One region of the Sorangium sp. So ce394 genome, then DNA from elsewhere that is predicted to be linked to it. Evidence: riboswitches for the same ligand, from Rfam matches in the RefSeq annotation. Region 1 holds a riboswitch; the other holds the start of a gene.
What was found. A riboswitch is a leader RNA that binds a small molecule or an ion and turns the genes downstream of it on or off. The one in region 1 is predicted to bind cobalamin.
Positions count from the first base shown of each region.

Region 2: linked by a shared signal. The riboswitch ahead of WMF33_RS23275 (TonB-dependent receptor plug domain-containing protein) and the one ahead of WMF33_RS02185 (energy-coupling factor ABC transporter permease) in region 1 are both predicted to bind cobalamin.

Region 1 is NZ_CP150339.1:578,858-586,526, forward strand. It holds gene WMF33_RS02175 (CbiQ family ECF transporter T component) at 1-263, opposite strand, end outside; gene WMF33_RS02180 (hypothetical protein) at 253-609, opposite strand; gene WMF33_RS02185 (energy-coupling factor ABC transporter permease) at 606-1,340, opposite strand; cobalamin riboswitch at 1,418-1,621, opposite strand; gene WMF33_RS02190 (enoyl-CoA hydratase/isomerase family protein) at 2,797-3,624, opposite strand; gene WMF33_RS02195 (hypothetical protein) at 3,820-4,389, shown strand; gene WMF33_RS02200 (peptidoglycan-binding protein) at 4,438-5,706, shown strand; gene WMF33_RS02205 (hypothetical protein) at 5,703-7,232, shown strand; gene WMF33_RS02210 (hypothetical protein) at 7,232-7,669, shown strand, end outside.
Region 2 is NZ_CP150339.1:6,338,807-6,346,475, reverse strand. It holds gene WMF33_RS23290 (isochorismatase family protein) at 1-258, opposite strand, end outside; gene WMF33_RS23285 ((2,3-dihydroxybenzoyl)adenylate synthase) at 348-1,991, opposite strand; gene dhbC (isochorismate synthase DhbC) at 1,991-3,247, opposite strand; cobalamin riboswitch at 3,946-4,171, shown strand; gene WMF33_RS23275 (TonB-dependent receptor plug domain-containing protein) at 4,328-6,400, shown strand; gene WMF33_RS23270 (YncE family protein) at 6,394-7,641, shown strand.

The sequences.
Region 1 (7,669 bases):
CCCGCGAGGAGCGGCTCGCCCGGGGTGAGCGCGAGCGCGAGGGCCGCGGCGACCCCTCCGAGCCACGCGGCGGGCGCGAAGGCGCGCAGGATGGCGCCGGCGGTCACGCCCTGGAGGGCGAGGGCCGCGCTCGCGACGGCGAGCAGCGCGGCCGGCGTCCAGGGCGAGCGCGCGCCCGCGGCGACGCAGCACGCGGCCACGGCGGCCCCGAGGCGGAGCCGGGGATCCACGTCGCGGAGCCGCGCGGGGGGGTCAATCCGCACGGAGCCCGTCGCCGCCGGGCTTGCCGGCGGGCTGGCCGGCGCGCTCCACGAAGAGCACGCGCGAGAAGTAGCCGATGGCGAAGCCGGCGAGGAGCCCTGCCCAGAGGAAGGCGAAGAGCAGGAGGTCGCCCTCGAGGCCCGCGAACAGCGGCCCCGTGTCGTGGCGGCCGGCGTCCTCGGCGACGCGGCGGACGACCGCCTCGTCGACCCCGTCCCACGAGGCGTCGCCGCACGCGGCGAGCCAGAGCGCGGCGGCGAGCCGCAGCGCGCTGGCGAGCCGCAGCGCCGCGGCGCGCGCGCCCCCCGCGAGCGCCGGCAGCGCGCGCTGCGCGGCCCGCCGCGTCACGACGCCCCCGCGGGGAGCGGGACGACCTGGAGCCGCTCGAGGATGTCGGGCCGCCGGGCGCGCAGGAAGACGAGCGCTCCCGCGGTCATGGCGCCCTCGAGCAAACCGAGCGGCAGCTGGGTGGGGACGAAGGCCAGGGCGACGCCGGTGAACATGGATCCCACCGACCCGTCGCCCGCGAGCCCGAGCGCGAGCTCGAGGGCCGTGGTCGCGTACGTGGCCCAGTCGGACGTCACGCCGGCCAGGAACCCCGCGACCCAGAGGCTCGCGCCGCAGCGCCGCGCGAGCCGGAAGACGAGGTATCCGGTGAACGCGCCCGCGATGCCCATCGACGCGACGTCGGCGCCGAGCGTGGTGAGCCCGCCGTGCGCGAGGAAGAGGGCCTGGATGAGGAGCGCCACCACGGTGACGAGGACGGTCATCCAGGGGCCGATGAGCACCGCGGCGAGCCCGGTGCCGCACGGGTGGGAGCAGGTCCCTGCGGTCGGCACCGGCACGGGCATGCACGAGATCGCGAAGACGGCGGCGGCGACGAGGCCGACGAACGGCTTGTAGAAGGCGTCGTCCCGGGTGCGGCGCCGGAGCAGGTGGAGGGCGACGGCGACGAAGGGCAGGGCGAGCGCGTTCCAGACGGCGCACCAGCCGAGCGGCAGGACGCCTTCCGCGAGGTGCATCGCGGCCGCGGGCCGGGGCGCGAGCAGCGTCGCGAGGAGCACGGCGGCGATGGACACAGCGCGGCCGTGAAGACCGATTTCGGCGCTCCGGGTGAAGTCCGCACCCGAACGCCACGAAGACATGCGCAAGCTGCACCTCGTGGGGGGCTCGGGTAGGTCTCCCGGCTGATGGGTTCAGGGGGCCTTTCTGGCTCCCAGCGCCGCGTCCACCTTCCCAGGCCTCTTCAGAGGCCCAGTGGTCTTTGGAGGCGGCTCCCCACTCACGGTGGCGGTACCGCGCCGGTTTCGCACCGGCTTCCCTGTTATGCCCAGAGGGCACCCGAGGTGTGGATTGTCAGATGGATGCTCGGTAGTCCCGTTTCGCGCCCGGCGTCAAGGACGTCGCGCCGCGGCCGCGGGGCAGGCGCTCGCCCTGCGGCGGCTGCCCCGCGACCGCGGCGCGCGCAGGCGCGTTCGCGGCGGCCGTCTGGCGGCGCGCGCTGGCGCGTTCGCGGCGGCCGTCTGGCGGCGCGCGCGGGCGCGTTCGCGGCGGCCGTCTGGCGGCGCGCGCGGGCGCGTTCGCGGCGGCCGTCTGGCGGCGCGCGCTGGCGCGTCTCACGCCGGAACGAGCTCCGTGATGAGCCGCGCGCGCGGGCTTCCGCCGTGGGCCGTCCAGCGCGTCGCGGGCCGCCGAGCGCTCCCGGCGTCCGGAGGTCCGGCGCGGCGGAGGGGCGCGCTGTACCGCGCCCGGCCTCACGGCATTGCGAGCGGCCGGTCAGCCGCTGCCGCGGTGTCCACCGCGTGTGGTGCCGTCCTGTCGAGCCGACAGGCTGCGCTGCGCGCGCTCGCGCCCTCCGGGGGCAACGTGGCTTCCGCGAAATTGACCGAGACGCACGCGGACAAGCTTCCTCGAAAAAGCTGCAAGCGATGTGCTTCTGTGGTTAAAGTCTCTTTACTTGTTCATCCCGGGATCGCCGCTCGCTCCCCGGGGCCCGCTCGGAGCGTGCGCCGCCCCGCGCGTGCGGCGCACGTTCCGGTGATTTTCTCGCCGCAGTGTGCTTTGTTCGTCCTGGCTCTTTACTTGTGAGCAAGTGTTCCGTGCCAGGCTCGCTTCGTCGCGGAGCCTGGCGTGAACGGCGGCGGGCTCTCGTGTTCTCTTTTCGAGGGCGCGGCGAGCGACTCCGCCGGACGCTGCTCCGGCGCGGGTATGCCCGGCTCGAACGCGCATTCGCGAAAATCGGCGATGTGCGCGCTGCGCTGTCACCTGGCTGTCATCGTGCGGGAGCAATTCGCTCATCCGCGTGCAGCGGTTGCACTTTGTTATCGACAACCTGCTTCCGGGTGCCACACTCCGATCACCGCATGCGCACCGGCGCGGTTTCCCCCCCCCGGCCCGGAGCGCGTGCGGGCTATCTCGAGCACCGCAGCGGACGTTCTCCGCGCCGCTGCGGTTTCCCTACCGCGGTCATGTCTGGCCCCCCTCCAGCATGACACGCGGTCTTTTTTTGGCTCTCCTGGCGCGCTGTTCGGCAACTCACTTTCCTGTGAACGCCGCCTGCGATTTCGCCAGGAACGCTTTCATTCCGAGCTGTTGGTCCTCGCTGCCGAAGAGCGCGGCGAATGCCTGCGCTTCCAGCTCGTTGGCGGCGGTGAGGTCGAGGCTCTCGCCGCGCAGCAGGACGCGCTTGGCGGCGGCGACGGCGAGCGGCCCGCGCGAGGCGATCTTGAGGGCGGTGTCGCGGGCGCGCGCGAGGAGCTCGGCCGCCGGGAAGACGGCGTTGACGAGGCCGATCGAGAGCGCCTGTTCGGCGGTGATCATGTCGCCTGAATAGATGAGCTCGCGCGCGCGGCCGGGGCCGACCCGCCGCAGCAGCCGCTGGGTGCCGCCGAACCCGGGGATGACGCCCAGGTTCACCTCGGGCTGGCCGAGCTTGGCGCCTTCCGCGGCGTAGATGAAGTCGCAGGCGAGGGCGAGCTCGCAGCCGCCGCCCAGCGCGAAGCCGTTGACCGCGGCGATCACGGGGAACGGGGCGGTCTCGATGAGGTCGGCCAGGCGGTGGCCTGCCTCGGCGAACCGCTTCGCGGCGATGCTGTTCATGGCGGCCATCTCCGCGATATCGGCGCCGGCGACGAACGCCTTGCCAGCGCCGGTGAGCACGGCCGCGCGCACCTCGCTGCCCTCGGCGGGCGCGAGGAGGTCGTGGAAGGCCGCGGTGAGCTCGCCGAGGACGGCGGGGTTCAGGGCGTTGAGCTTGTCGGGCCGCTGGATGGTCACGGTGGCGACGTGGCCCGCGCGCTCGACGGCGACGAGCTGGAGCGCACCGCGAGCAGGGCTCCCCGGCTGCTGTTCTTGAGCGGTCATGACCGGTGGTTAGCAGCGCGCCGCGCCGGGGGGAAGCGAGCCCCGCGCCCGAGCGGCGAGCGCCCGGCCGGCGCCGGAGCGCGCGGCGCCGAGCCTCCTCATGAGGACGCGAGAGGCCCGGCCCCCGGCGCGCGCCGGCGATGTTGACGGGTGAGCCGCAGCGTGGTCCTCTACCCTGGGCGCGCCGATCAACCAATGAGCTACCGCTGGCGTATCGACTGCTTCCCGGATGTCGTGTGGATCGCGCGCGGCTCCGACGCGCCGGCGCACGCAGGCGCGCAGCGGCTCTCGGCGACAGAGGCGACGTGGTGGCTGAGCGCGCGGTCCGCCGACCCGATCTACGGCCCGCTGGTCCTCGCCGACCTCTGTGATGCGCTCGGCCACACCCTCTCCACGGGACCGTCGCTCGATCCGAGCAGGCTCCGAGCGCGGGTGCAGGAGGCGCTCCTCGACGGCCGCCTGGTGGCGTACCGCATGCGGAGCGTCTCCTCCGGCGCGCCCGTCGTGTCCCCGGAGCGCCCCGAGGCCAGCGGGCCTGAGCCCCCTGCCCGGGACGAAAAGACCTGGGTCGCGATTCAGCTCATGGACGATGGAGACCCGCCGCAGCCCGTCCCGTTCAAGAAATACCGGCTCGAGCTGCCAGGCCAGCTGCCCCGCGAGGGCATGCTCGATCAAAATGGCCGCATCTTCGTCGAGGATATCGACCCAGGGGCGTGCAGGATCTCGTTCCCGGAGCTCCATGACGACGACTGGCGTCCTGCTTAGGCGCAGAGACGACACGAGCTGCTGCGAGGCTCTTCGACTGGCGATGGCATGACGGACAAACAGGTCTCGGTCGCGACAGGCAAGCAACATCGGTTCATCCTCGCGCCCAAGCTCGAGTGCAGCGAGCTGCCGGGCCCCCACTTCGATTTCGACACCACGTTCATCCGGCCCGACGGCATGGCCGCGCTCGGAGCGATCGCCGACACGCTGCGCCGCAAGCGCGACAAGCGCGCCGCGATCTTCGGCCACACCGACACGGTCGGCGACGAGACCTATAACAAGAAGCTGAGCGAGGAGCGCGCGCGGGTCGTGCTCGCCGCGCTCACGCACGACCCGGCGCCGTGGGAAGACCGTTACCAGGCCGAGCGCTGGGGCGTCCGTGTCGTGCAGGCCATGCTGAACGACGTTCAGCCGCGCGAGGACCGGAGCCCACGGCTCGCCGAGGACGGCGTCTCTGGCCCGCTCACCCGGGCGTCGATCCAGCGCTTCCAGGAGCGCGCGGGCGTCGACCAGGACGGCGACGCCGGCCCTGCCACGCGGAAGGAGCTGTTCCTCGCGTACATGAAGCGCTCCATCGAGGAGCCCGTGGACCCGGGGCAGCTGGTCGACATCGGGGGCGCCAAGTACATGGGGTGCGGCGAGTACAACCCCTTCACCGAGAGGAGCGCCGACGACGCCAGCCGCCGTGTCGTGGTCATCCTCTTCAGCCCCGCGACCGTTCCGAGCGGCCTGCCCTGCGCGATCGGCGATACGGGGCCTTGTCAGCCCAACCTCCGGGGCAAGGACGCCCCTCCGGCCCCGGCCGACAAGACACCGCACTTCCGCTGCAATGTCTACCGGGGCATCGCCGAGCGCTGCCCTTGCGGGCCGGGCACCGAGCTCATGTCGTTCCGCGTGCAGCTCCACGACGAGATCTACGCCCCCTGCGGCGGCGTCGCGTACCGGCTCACGCTGCCGTCGGGCAGCGTCATCCACGGTGAGGCCGACGCGAGCGGCTGGCTCCGCAACGCCGTCCCGAAGGGCAGGCAGGTGGTCCTCGTGACGTACACGCCCGAGGGGTACGATCACGAGATCAGCCTGCGCGTGCGGCTGACCGACGCCGACCCCGCCTCGGACGACGCGATGCTCTGCCACCTCTTCAATTTCGGGTTCGCCCACGACGACGGCTCCGATCGGGGGATGATCCTCCGCTTCCAGGCGGCGAAGGGCCTGGAGCTCACCGGCGAGATCGACGACCCGACCCGAGCCGCCATTCGGCAGATCGTCGAGGGAGATGACGGCTCGATGCGCGAATGCCTGCGGGAGGACGCCGCATGAGCGACACGAAGGCCGCTCCGAGCTTCTTTTACTACGCCATGGTCGACGGCACCTCGGCCGTCGACAGCGTCGCTTTCGGCAAGGATCTCGACGCCAGGGGCGGGTCGACGGGGTGGCGCAACCTGCTCGATCTGCTCGCGGCCGATCCCGCGGACGGCGCGCGGCTCGTCGATCCGAGCCACGATTTTCTGCCCATCTACAAGCTGAAGCGCGCGGGCGCGATGGCCGCGGGCGATCCGAAGGGCATCTCCGTCATCTGCCCTGGCGGGCTCAACGGGGAGGGCAAGGACGCGATGTGGCAGGACTTCCGCGGCGGCACGCCCGTCGCGTTCCCCCTGACGGGCGGCCGCCGCGTGCAGCTGCTCGGCCGCCACGCGGCGGCGGAGCTCTCCGCCAAGTTCATCGCGTCGTTCGTGGTCAACCCGGCGATCGAGGTCGACGGGGCGAAGAGGCACATCGCCAGCGACGCGACGTCCACGAAGGGCACGCTCTTCCGCGCGAGCCTGCTTTACCTGAGCTCTCATGGATGGCTCGGCGGCTTCGCCAAGGGCGACGAGCTGCAGCCCTACCCGGCGGCGTCGCCCGCCTCCGCGCCAGGCGTCACCGACGATCCCAGGTCGGCGTACGTCCCGATGGCGGCGTACTTCGTGATTGGCAAGATCGACGCGTCGGGCAAGGGCTTCTCGGGGCCGGAGTGGATCATCCTCGCTCAGTGCTCGACGCTCAACAACACCACGTGGGCGCCGTGGGCGCGCGTGATGGCGCGCAGCAGCCCGCAGGTGCGCGGCATCCTCGGCTATGAAGAGGCCTCGCCCGCGGCCGTGGCGTCCATCTCCATCGCGGATTCGTTCTTCAACAACCTGAAGGCGAAGATGCCCTTCTACGAAGCGTGGAAGGCCGCCAATCGGGGACAGAACTGGGCCGCCATCGTGCACAAGGACGCGATGGGCGACACGCTCGCCGGGTGGGCGAACAGGCCGCCGCTCTCGGGCAACGCGCTCTCCGATTACCTCGGCTCTGCCTCGAGGGCGCCCGCGCAGGTGAAGATCGACGACCCGCCGCCGCCTTATGGGGTGAGGGTCTTCCACCGGAGCGGCAGCAGCGGGGCCGAGATCACGCCCGACGTGCTCGACAGCTACACGGCGTTCCTGATCGCGGATGACGAGTATCGGGTCGTGATCACTCCTCCCGCCGGGGGCGACATCACCCGGGTGAAGGTCCAGTGGATTCACATCCGGGACACCTTTCAGCAGTTCGACCTCGCCAGGCTCTTCGCTCAAATCGTCGCGAGCGGTTCGGGGGTGACCGTGAGCCGGAAGGACCCGAAGGTCGTGGTGGCCGACTACGCCGCCGCCCAGACGGGCGCGGTGGAGATCACCTTCACCGCCACGACCGAGGAGCGCCTCCGCGCGAGCGGGCTCGCGGCGCATCATTCCTATCTCTGGCCGCGGATCCACCTGACGGGAAAGGGCATGGCGGACGTGCGGCTCGACATGAAGACCCGCGGCATCGGATACTACGGTTGATGAGGGTCCGCGCGCTCCCGCTCGCCGCCGCGTTGCTCCTCGCCGCCTGCGGCCGCCCGGACGCCGCGCCGACGGCGCCCGTCGCGCCCGCTCCGGCGGCGAGCTCGCCCGGCGCCGCTGCCCCGCCTGCGGGGACCGCGCCGCCGGCCGCTCCCTCCGCCGAGGCCGCGCCATCCGCCCAGACCGCGCCGCCGGCCGCTCCTTCCGCCGAGGCCGCGCCGTCGGCGGCCGCCGACGCGCCGGACGCGGGGGGCGCCCTGCCGGCCGAGCCGGACCCGACGGTGTTCAAGCTGTCCAGGCTGTTCATCGGCAAGGTCCTGACCGTCACGGCGGGCGGGCGCGCCGAGCGCGTGGTGACGAGGAGCTTTCGCGGCGATACGCCCGAGCGCGGCCACGTCACGCCGGCGAGCGTCGAGGCGTTTCGCCGTGTCTTGCGC
Region 2 (7,669 bases), 5.8 Mb from region 1:
CGCCCTCGTTTGCTCGGCGGGCTGCTTCGTGTAGACGACCGGGATCCCGCTCGCCGCGCACCGCTCGCGGAGCAGGCGGGTGTTGGCGAGCAGCTCGACGACCGGCGGCGCCTTGGCGTCGTAGTAGCCGAGAAAGTAGTCCTGCATGTCGTGGATCAAGAGGACCGCGCGCCTCGGATCCGGCCGCCAGGGCACCCGGCTCTCCGGGAGCTCGTCGACGCGCGGCATGGAATAGGTCTGGATGCTGGGGATGGCCATGGTTGTTCCTCTCTCACGTGGTCACAGCGTTTCATCTCGGCGGCTCGAGCGACGCGCCGTCGCCCCGCCGCCCCGGCCCGCGCCGCGCTTCAGCGCGCGGCGCCCTGCGCGAGCCGATCGGCGATCCACTTGCGGAGCGCCTTCTTGTCCACCTTGCCGACGCTCGTCGTCGGGAGCGTGTCGAGCCACTCGATGCGATCGGGCACCTTGTACGGGGCGACCCCGCGCTCGCGCAGGAAGGCGTTGATCTCGCGCGCGGCCGGCGGCTGCCCGCGGGGCACGAGGAACGCGCACGACCGCTCGCCGAGCCGCTCGTCCGGCATGGCCACGAGCGCCGCGTCGCGCACCGCCGGGTGGGCGAGGACGTGGTTCTCGACCTCCTCGGCCGCGATCTTCTCGCCGCCGCGGTTGATCTGGTCCTTTGCGCGGCCCTCGACGACCAGGTAGCCCGACGGCGTGCGCCGCACGAGATCGCCCGTGCGGTAGAAGCCGTCGCGCGTGAACGCCTTCGCGTTGTGCGCGTCTGCCTTGTAATAGCCGCGGATCGTGTAAGGCCCGCGCGTGAGCAGGTGACCGACCTGCCCGTCCTCGACGTCGCGGTCCTCGTCGTCCACGACGCGGACCTCGTCGTGGGGCGAGATGGGCCGGCCCTGGGTCTCACTCGTGATCTCCTCGGGATCGTCGAGGCGGGTGTAGTTGACCAGCCCCTCGGCCATCCCGAACACCTGTTGCAGGGCGCAGCCCAGCGTCGGCCGCACCCGGCGCGCCACCTCCGCGGCGAGCTTGGCGCCGCCCACCTGGAGCACCTTCAAGCTCGACAGGTCGTGCCGCGTCGTCCGGGCCGACTCCAGCCACAGCGCGGCGAGCGGCGGCACGAGCGCGGTGATCGTGACCTTCTCCCGCTCGATCCACGGGAACGCCTCGTCCGGGCTGGGACGGCGGCTGAGCACCACGCGGCCGCCGGCGCAGAGCGCGCCGAGGCTCCCCGGCGAGCTCAGGGTGAAGTTGTGCGCGACGGGCAGGACGGCCAGGTACACGCTGCCCGCGTCGAGCGCGCAGATCTCCGCGCTGGCCCGCACGCTGTAGAGATAATCGTCGTGCGTCCGCGGGATCAGCTTGGGCACTCCGGTGCTCCCGCCGGACAGCTGGAAGAAGGCCACGTCGCCCGCCGCGGGCCTCGGCAGCTCCACGGGCTCGGCGTACACGCCCTCGAGCGCGGTGTGCTCGCCGGGCTGGCCGGCCACGAGGACGTGCTTCAAGGTCTTCACGTCCCGCCGGACCTGACTCGCCAGCTCCCGGTAATCGAACCCGCCGTCCCGGTCGGCGACGACGTAGGCGACCGCCTCCGTGTGCTCGCAGAAATACGTGATCTCGGCGCGCCGGTGGGCGGGCAGGGCGAGGACGGGGAGGGCGCCGAGGCGGAACAGCGCAAAGCACACCTCGAAGAACTCCACGATGTTCGGGAGCTGGACCACCACGCGATCCCGCGGCTGGATCCCGAGGCGCAGGAGGCCCGCGGCGAGGCGGTCGGCGCGCCGATCGAGCTCGCCGTAGCTCAGCCGGCGGTCGTCGCCGACGAGGGCGATCCGGTGCGGGTGCCGCGCGGCCCGCTCGCGGAGCAGGTCCCCGAACGTCTCGCCGCGCCAGTAGCCTTCGCGCCGGTAGAGCTCGGCCACCTCGGGCGGCCAAGGGGTCCAGCCGGAGAGCGCCTGTCGGCTTTCGTCGGCGGGCATCACCCGATCTCCGGCGCCTGGTCGAGGCCGAGCGCGTTGAGCATCGTGCGGAGCTTGGCGGACGTCTCGTCGAGCTCGCGCTGGCCTTCGGAGCCGACGACGATCCCGGCACCGGCGTAGAGCCGGAGCGCCCGCCCGGCGACGTCGGCGCAGCGGATGACGACGGCCCACTCGCCGTCTCCGGCGGCGTCGCACCAGCCCACGAGGCCCGTGAAGAACCCGCGATCGAAGGGCTCGAGCGCCTCGATGGCGGCGCGGGCGCGCTCGGTGGGGTATCCGCACACCGCGGGGGTCGGGTGCAGCGCGGCGGCGAGCCTCATCGAGGAGATCGAGAGATCGCGGAGCTCGCCCGTGAGCCGGCTGGACAGGTGCCACAGGTTCGCCGTCTGCGTGAGCGACGGCTCCTCGGGGACGCTCAGGTGCCTGCAGAACGGCCGGAGCGCGGCGGCGACGGCGTCGACCACGATCGCGTGCTCGTGCCGGTCCTTCTCGGACGCGAGCAGGGCGATGGCGCGCCGCCGGTCCTCGTCCGGATCCGGGCTGCGGATCGCGGAGCCGGCCAGCGGGTTGGCGACCACCCGGAGCCCGGAGCGGGACAGGAGCAGCTCGGGGCTCGCGCCGATCAGCGTCCGCGGCCGCGAGCTCGGGCCGCGCTCCGAGCCGGACAGGCCCGCCATCGGATCGGAGAGGTTGGCGGCGAAGGTGTAGCCGCTCCGGTTCTGCTGCGAGAGGCGCTGCAGGACGGCGCGGAGGTCGACCGCCTCTCGCAGCGTCATCTCCAGCATCCTGGAGAGGACCACCTTGCTCAGCGCCTCGTTCCGCATCAGGCCCACGGCCAGCTCGACGCCGCGCACGTAATCGCGGGGCTCGGGGACCTTCCGCAGCGTCTGGAGGGAGGCCTGCGGCTGGGGCCTGAGCGCGTCGGCCGCGGCGCTCAGCGGCCCGGCGCTCTGGATCGTCTTCGGCACGATGAGGTGCGCGGGCGAGGTGCTGTTGAACGGCACCGCGCCGACCGCCATGGGGACGCCGTGGCCCGCCCGCCCCTGCGCCGCGAGCACCCGGGTGATGCGGTCCGAGAGGCGCTCGCCGCGGTCGGTGCCGATCGTCTCGAGGATCATGTCGTGCACGCCCTGCGCGAGGAGCGTGCGCGTCGGCGACGCGAAGAAGAACGCCGATTCAGGGGTGTATTGCTTGAGGATCTGCCCGGCGTTCGACAAGGGATGAGCGACGGCAGCCGGCATCGAGAAGGAATTCATCGAACACTCCTTGAAAGGTGTGGAATCGGGGGGCGCCCGCGGCGCGGCGCGCGCGCCAGGGCGCGTGTCCGTCACCGCGCGACGGCGGCAGCGCTCTCGGCGCTAGCGCGGGGGCGCGCGGTGGCCCGCGCGCCCGGGACACGGCGCGCCGCGCGTCTCATGGCACCGAGCTGCGGGGCGCTGGACCATCGAGGCGAGCGCGGCGGGGGCGCGCCGGCTCCTCGAGGCGAGCGCGGCGGGGGCGCGCCGGCTCCTCGAGGCGAGCGCGGCGGGGGCGCGCCGCTGGCCCATCGACCGGCTCAGGGCCGCGCGCCCGGCGCCGTCACGCCACCGGGCGCCTTGGAGGCTCGGCCGCAGAGGCTCCACCGCGGCGCGCAGGCGCGCGGCCAAAGGCCGGCACGCGCGCTCCGCCCGCGAGGGCGTCGAGGCGCGGAGTCGGCCCGAATGTCGAAATGGGCACGTCGTCACATCCAGCTCCGATGGGCTTCGAGAGCCGCGTGGGCTCGGTTCATCGGGCTCTGGACGTGAAGTCGCGGGCCGCTACAGAAACCTGATAAGGAAAATCAGTTTCAAAAGCTTGATGTCACGTTCAATAAGAACTGTCAAGGTTTCCTGGTGCAGGCCCGGGGCCGCGTGGGCATGGGAATGGGCTGCGTACGGCAGCCATTTCCGCGTTGACAATCCACGCTACATCTGCCAGGAGTCGCCCCGCCATCGGTGCTCGCCTGGCCATCGCCCGGCGAGCTGAAAAGGGAACCCGGTGAGAATCCGGGACTGCCCCCGCAGCGGTGAACGGGAACGACCATCACCATCGAGCACTGGGCCGCGCTTGAGCGGCCTGGGAAGCGGTGATCAGTAGGAAAGCGTCCGGCGACGGCCGCAGCGCCCGTGAGTCCGAAGACCTGCCGACGGTGCGCGCGCCGGTGCTCCGGCGCGCGCTGACCTGAGCCTTCGAGGGGAAGGCGCGCAGGCTCTGGACCACCTCGCTCAGGCGCGGTGCCGTAGCCCGTCTGCAGTCCCCCCGATTCGGCTCTCAGCTCACCCGAGCAGTGCTGGGTCGACGCGGGCAGGCGGGCGTGAATGGTTCAATCCCTTGAGCGTGTGGTGCGTCGCCGGCGGAGCGACGGCGCGGGGCGCTGGCTCGTGCTCGCCGCCGGCAGCGCCCTGGCGGCCGCGCCGGCAGCCGTCGCGGAAGAGCTGCGCGGGGCAGGGGCCGAGCAGGGCGGCGGTCGCGCTGCCGCCGCGACAGCCCCGCTGGAGGTGCGCGTCGAGGGGGAGCGCGCGCGCGCGCCCGCGCCGCCCAAGGACCGATCCGTCGCGGGATCCGTGCTGACCCGCGACCGCCTGACCGGAGCGGGGCTCGAGGCCGCGGACGTGCTCCGCACGCAGCCGGGCGTCCAGGTGACCGAGTCGGGCGGCTTCGGCGGGCCGGCGACCGCCGCCATCCGGGGCGCGACCGCCGCGCAGACGCCGGTGTACCTCGCCGGCGTTCGCCTGAACGACGACGTCGCGGGGACCGCGGATCTCTCGCTCGTGCCGCTCTGGCTCGTCGAGCGCGTCGAGATCTACCGGGGCAACGCTCCCATCGAGGCCGATCGCCTCGGGCCGGGCGGCGCGATCTTCTTCGAGCCACGCCGGCCGTCCCGGACGACGGCCGGCGTGGGCGCCATGGCAGGCTCGTTCGGGGCCAGGCGCGGGTGGGCGTTCGCCGGCGTCAGCGCCGGCCCGGTGAGCTCGATCGTCGGGGTGAGCGCCGAGGCCGCGGCGAACCGCTATGCGTTCGTCGACGATCGCGGGACGCTCTTCGACGCGAGCGACGACACCGTCCGGCGCCGGCAGAACGCCGACGTGCGCGCCGTCGACGCCTGGGCGCTCGCGCGCTTCGATCTCGGCCACGGCGCGACCGTCGACGTGATCGCGAACGGCCTCGATCGCGAGCAGGGCGTGCCGCGGCTCGCGCTCTTGCCCTCCCGGCAGGCTCGCGGGGAATCCCGGCGCGCGCTCGCGTCCGTCGTGACGCGGGTTCCGTTCGGCGGCGAGGCGCAGCACACGCTCGAGGCGCGCACCTCGTTCATCGAGGCGCGGTCCGAGTTCCACGACCCCCTCCTCGAGCTCGCGCTCCTCACGCGCGAGCTCCGCCTCGCCGGCCGCCGCCTGGAGCAGACGCTGGGAGCGACCCTCTACCTCTCCGATCGCCTCACGGTGCGACCCATGCTCTCGGTCGCGCGCGAGGGCATCTCGCGCGAGCCGGACGACATCCCGCTCGCGCGCGCGCGGCGCACGTCGGCGCGAGGCGCCGTCAGCGCGGAGCTGCGCCTCGGCGAGTGGCTCGCGCTGCGCGCCCTCGGGAGCGGCGAGTGCCACGCCACCGGCGCGGACCCGGGCCGCCCCTGCGACGTGCTCGCGCCCTCCGGACGTATCGGCGCCGAGGCGGGGAGCGGCCGGGTTCGGCTGCTCGCGACCGTGGGGCGCTACCTCCGCGTCCCGACGCTCGGCGAGGTGTACGGCATCTCCGGCGTCGTCCACGGCAATGCGGAGCTCGAGCCGGAGTCCAGCGTCACGCTCGAGGCCGGGATCCGGGCGCAGACGCGGCCCGGCGCGGTGCTCCGAGGCGCCTACATCGACGCGTTCGTGTTCGGGCGCGCTTCGTCGGGGCTCATCGCGTACGCGCGCTCCGGTCAGGGCTACGTGGCCCCGTACAACGTCGACCGCGCCCGCGTGCTGGGCGCGGAGCTGTTGACAGGGATCGAGGTGACCTCGTTCCTCCGCGCCGAGGTCGCGGCGACGCTCCTCGATCCGCGGGACACGACGCCGCGGCGGACGACCGCCAACGACGTCCTGCCGTTTCGCCCTCGCCTCGTCGTCGCGCCGCGCCTTCGCGCCGACTGGAAGCCCGCGGACGGCGGCGTGCTCTCGGGCGCCTCCGGCGAGCTCCGGGCCGTCTACCAGTCGAGCCGGTACGCCGACCCTGCCGGCCTCGGCGTGATCGCGGAGCAGGCGACCGTCGACGTCGAGGCAGAGGCGACATGGCTCCGGGGGCACCTCGCGGCGAGGGCGCGCGTCGCGGATCTCCTGGACGCGCGGCGTACGGACGTCGTCGGGTATCCGCTCCCGGGGCGGAGCGTGTTTCTCACACTGGAGTCCACATGGTGAAGATCCGTCGATTCGCGATAGCAATCTCGATCCCGTTCCTGGGCTGCAACGTGGATCCGCCGCCGCCGTCGACGGGCGGTGTCGAAGGAGGCGGCGGGCGCGATCCGGGCACGCCGGGCGCCTGCGAGCGCGGCGTCGTCATCGTGACGAGCGATTACCAGTCGACGAACATCGCGATCTCGGAGCTCGACGGGACCACGCTTTCGCCCTCCTTCGTGTCGAGCGGCGCGACAAAGCCGGGGCTCAGCCTCGCGCTGTCGGGCGACGTGGACGTCCCGGCGACGGCGCCGCCGTCCGGCCGCGTCGTCCTGCTCGATCGGTATGGCACGAACGTGATCACCTGGATGGATCTCGAGACCGCCGAGGTCATCGCGCAGCTCCCGGTCGGGCAGGGATTCGAGTCCAACCCTCATGATTACATCGAGGTGGACGCGGAACGCGCGTTCGTCTCACGCTTCGGGAGCAACCCCACCTCAGGCGCCGAACCCTTCGACGAGGGCAGCGATCTCCTCATCGTCGACACCCGCAAGTACGCTATCGAGGGGCGCATCGCCCTGCCGGAGGAGAAAGCGGGGCTCCTGCCGCGTCCGTCGGGGATGGCGCGCGTCGGCGACGACGTGGTCGTGTCGCTCGGCCGGCTGGCGGAAGATTTCTCGGAGGTGGGCGAGGGGCGCCTCGTGGGCGTCTCGCCGGAGCAGAACGCCGTCACGTGGACGGTCGACATCCACGGGCTCTACGGTTGCGGGCGCGTCGCCGTGTCACCCTCGGGGATCCGACTGGCCGTCGCCTGCTCGAGCCGCTTCGACGCGGACGCGATGAAGTACGATCCGGCGACCAGCGATATCGTGATCTACGACGCTCGCACGTCGCCGCCCGAGGAGATCGAGCGGCTCGGCGTGGCCGAGGCGCTGGACGCTGGGATCCAGCCCTCGCTCGCCTTCGCGTCGGAGGACGTCCTCCTCGCGACGGCGTACGGGGGCAACGCGTCCGCCGGCGACCGGGTCTTCTCGGTGAACGTGGACAGCGGCGATATCACGCCGCTCGGCGAGGCGCGCCAGCCCTTCGTCTTCGGCGGCATACACTGCGCGCCCGGCTGCGGCGACGTCTGCCTGCTGAGCGACGCGGAGAGGAACAAGCTCCGGCGCTGGAAAGCGACGGCGAACGGCGCGCTCGAGCCGCTGGAGGACGTGACCGTCGACACCGAGGTTGGGCTCCCGCCGCGATCCATCGGCGGCCTCTGATGGGGCGTATCAAGGGCGAGGGCGGGTG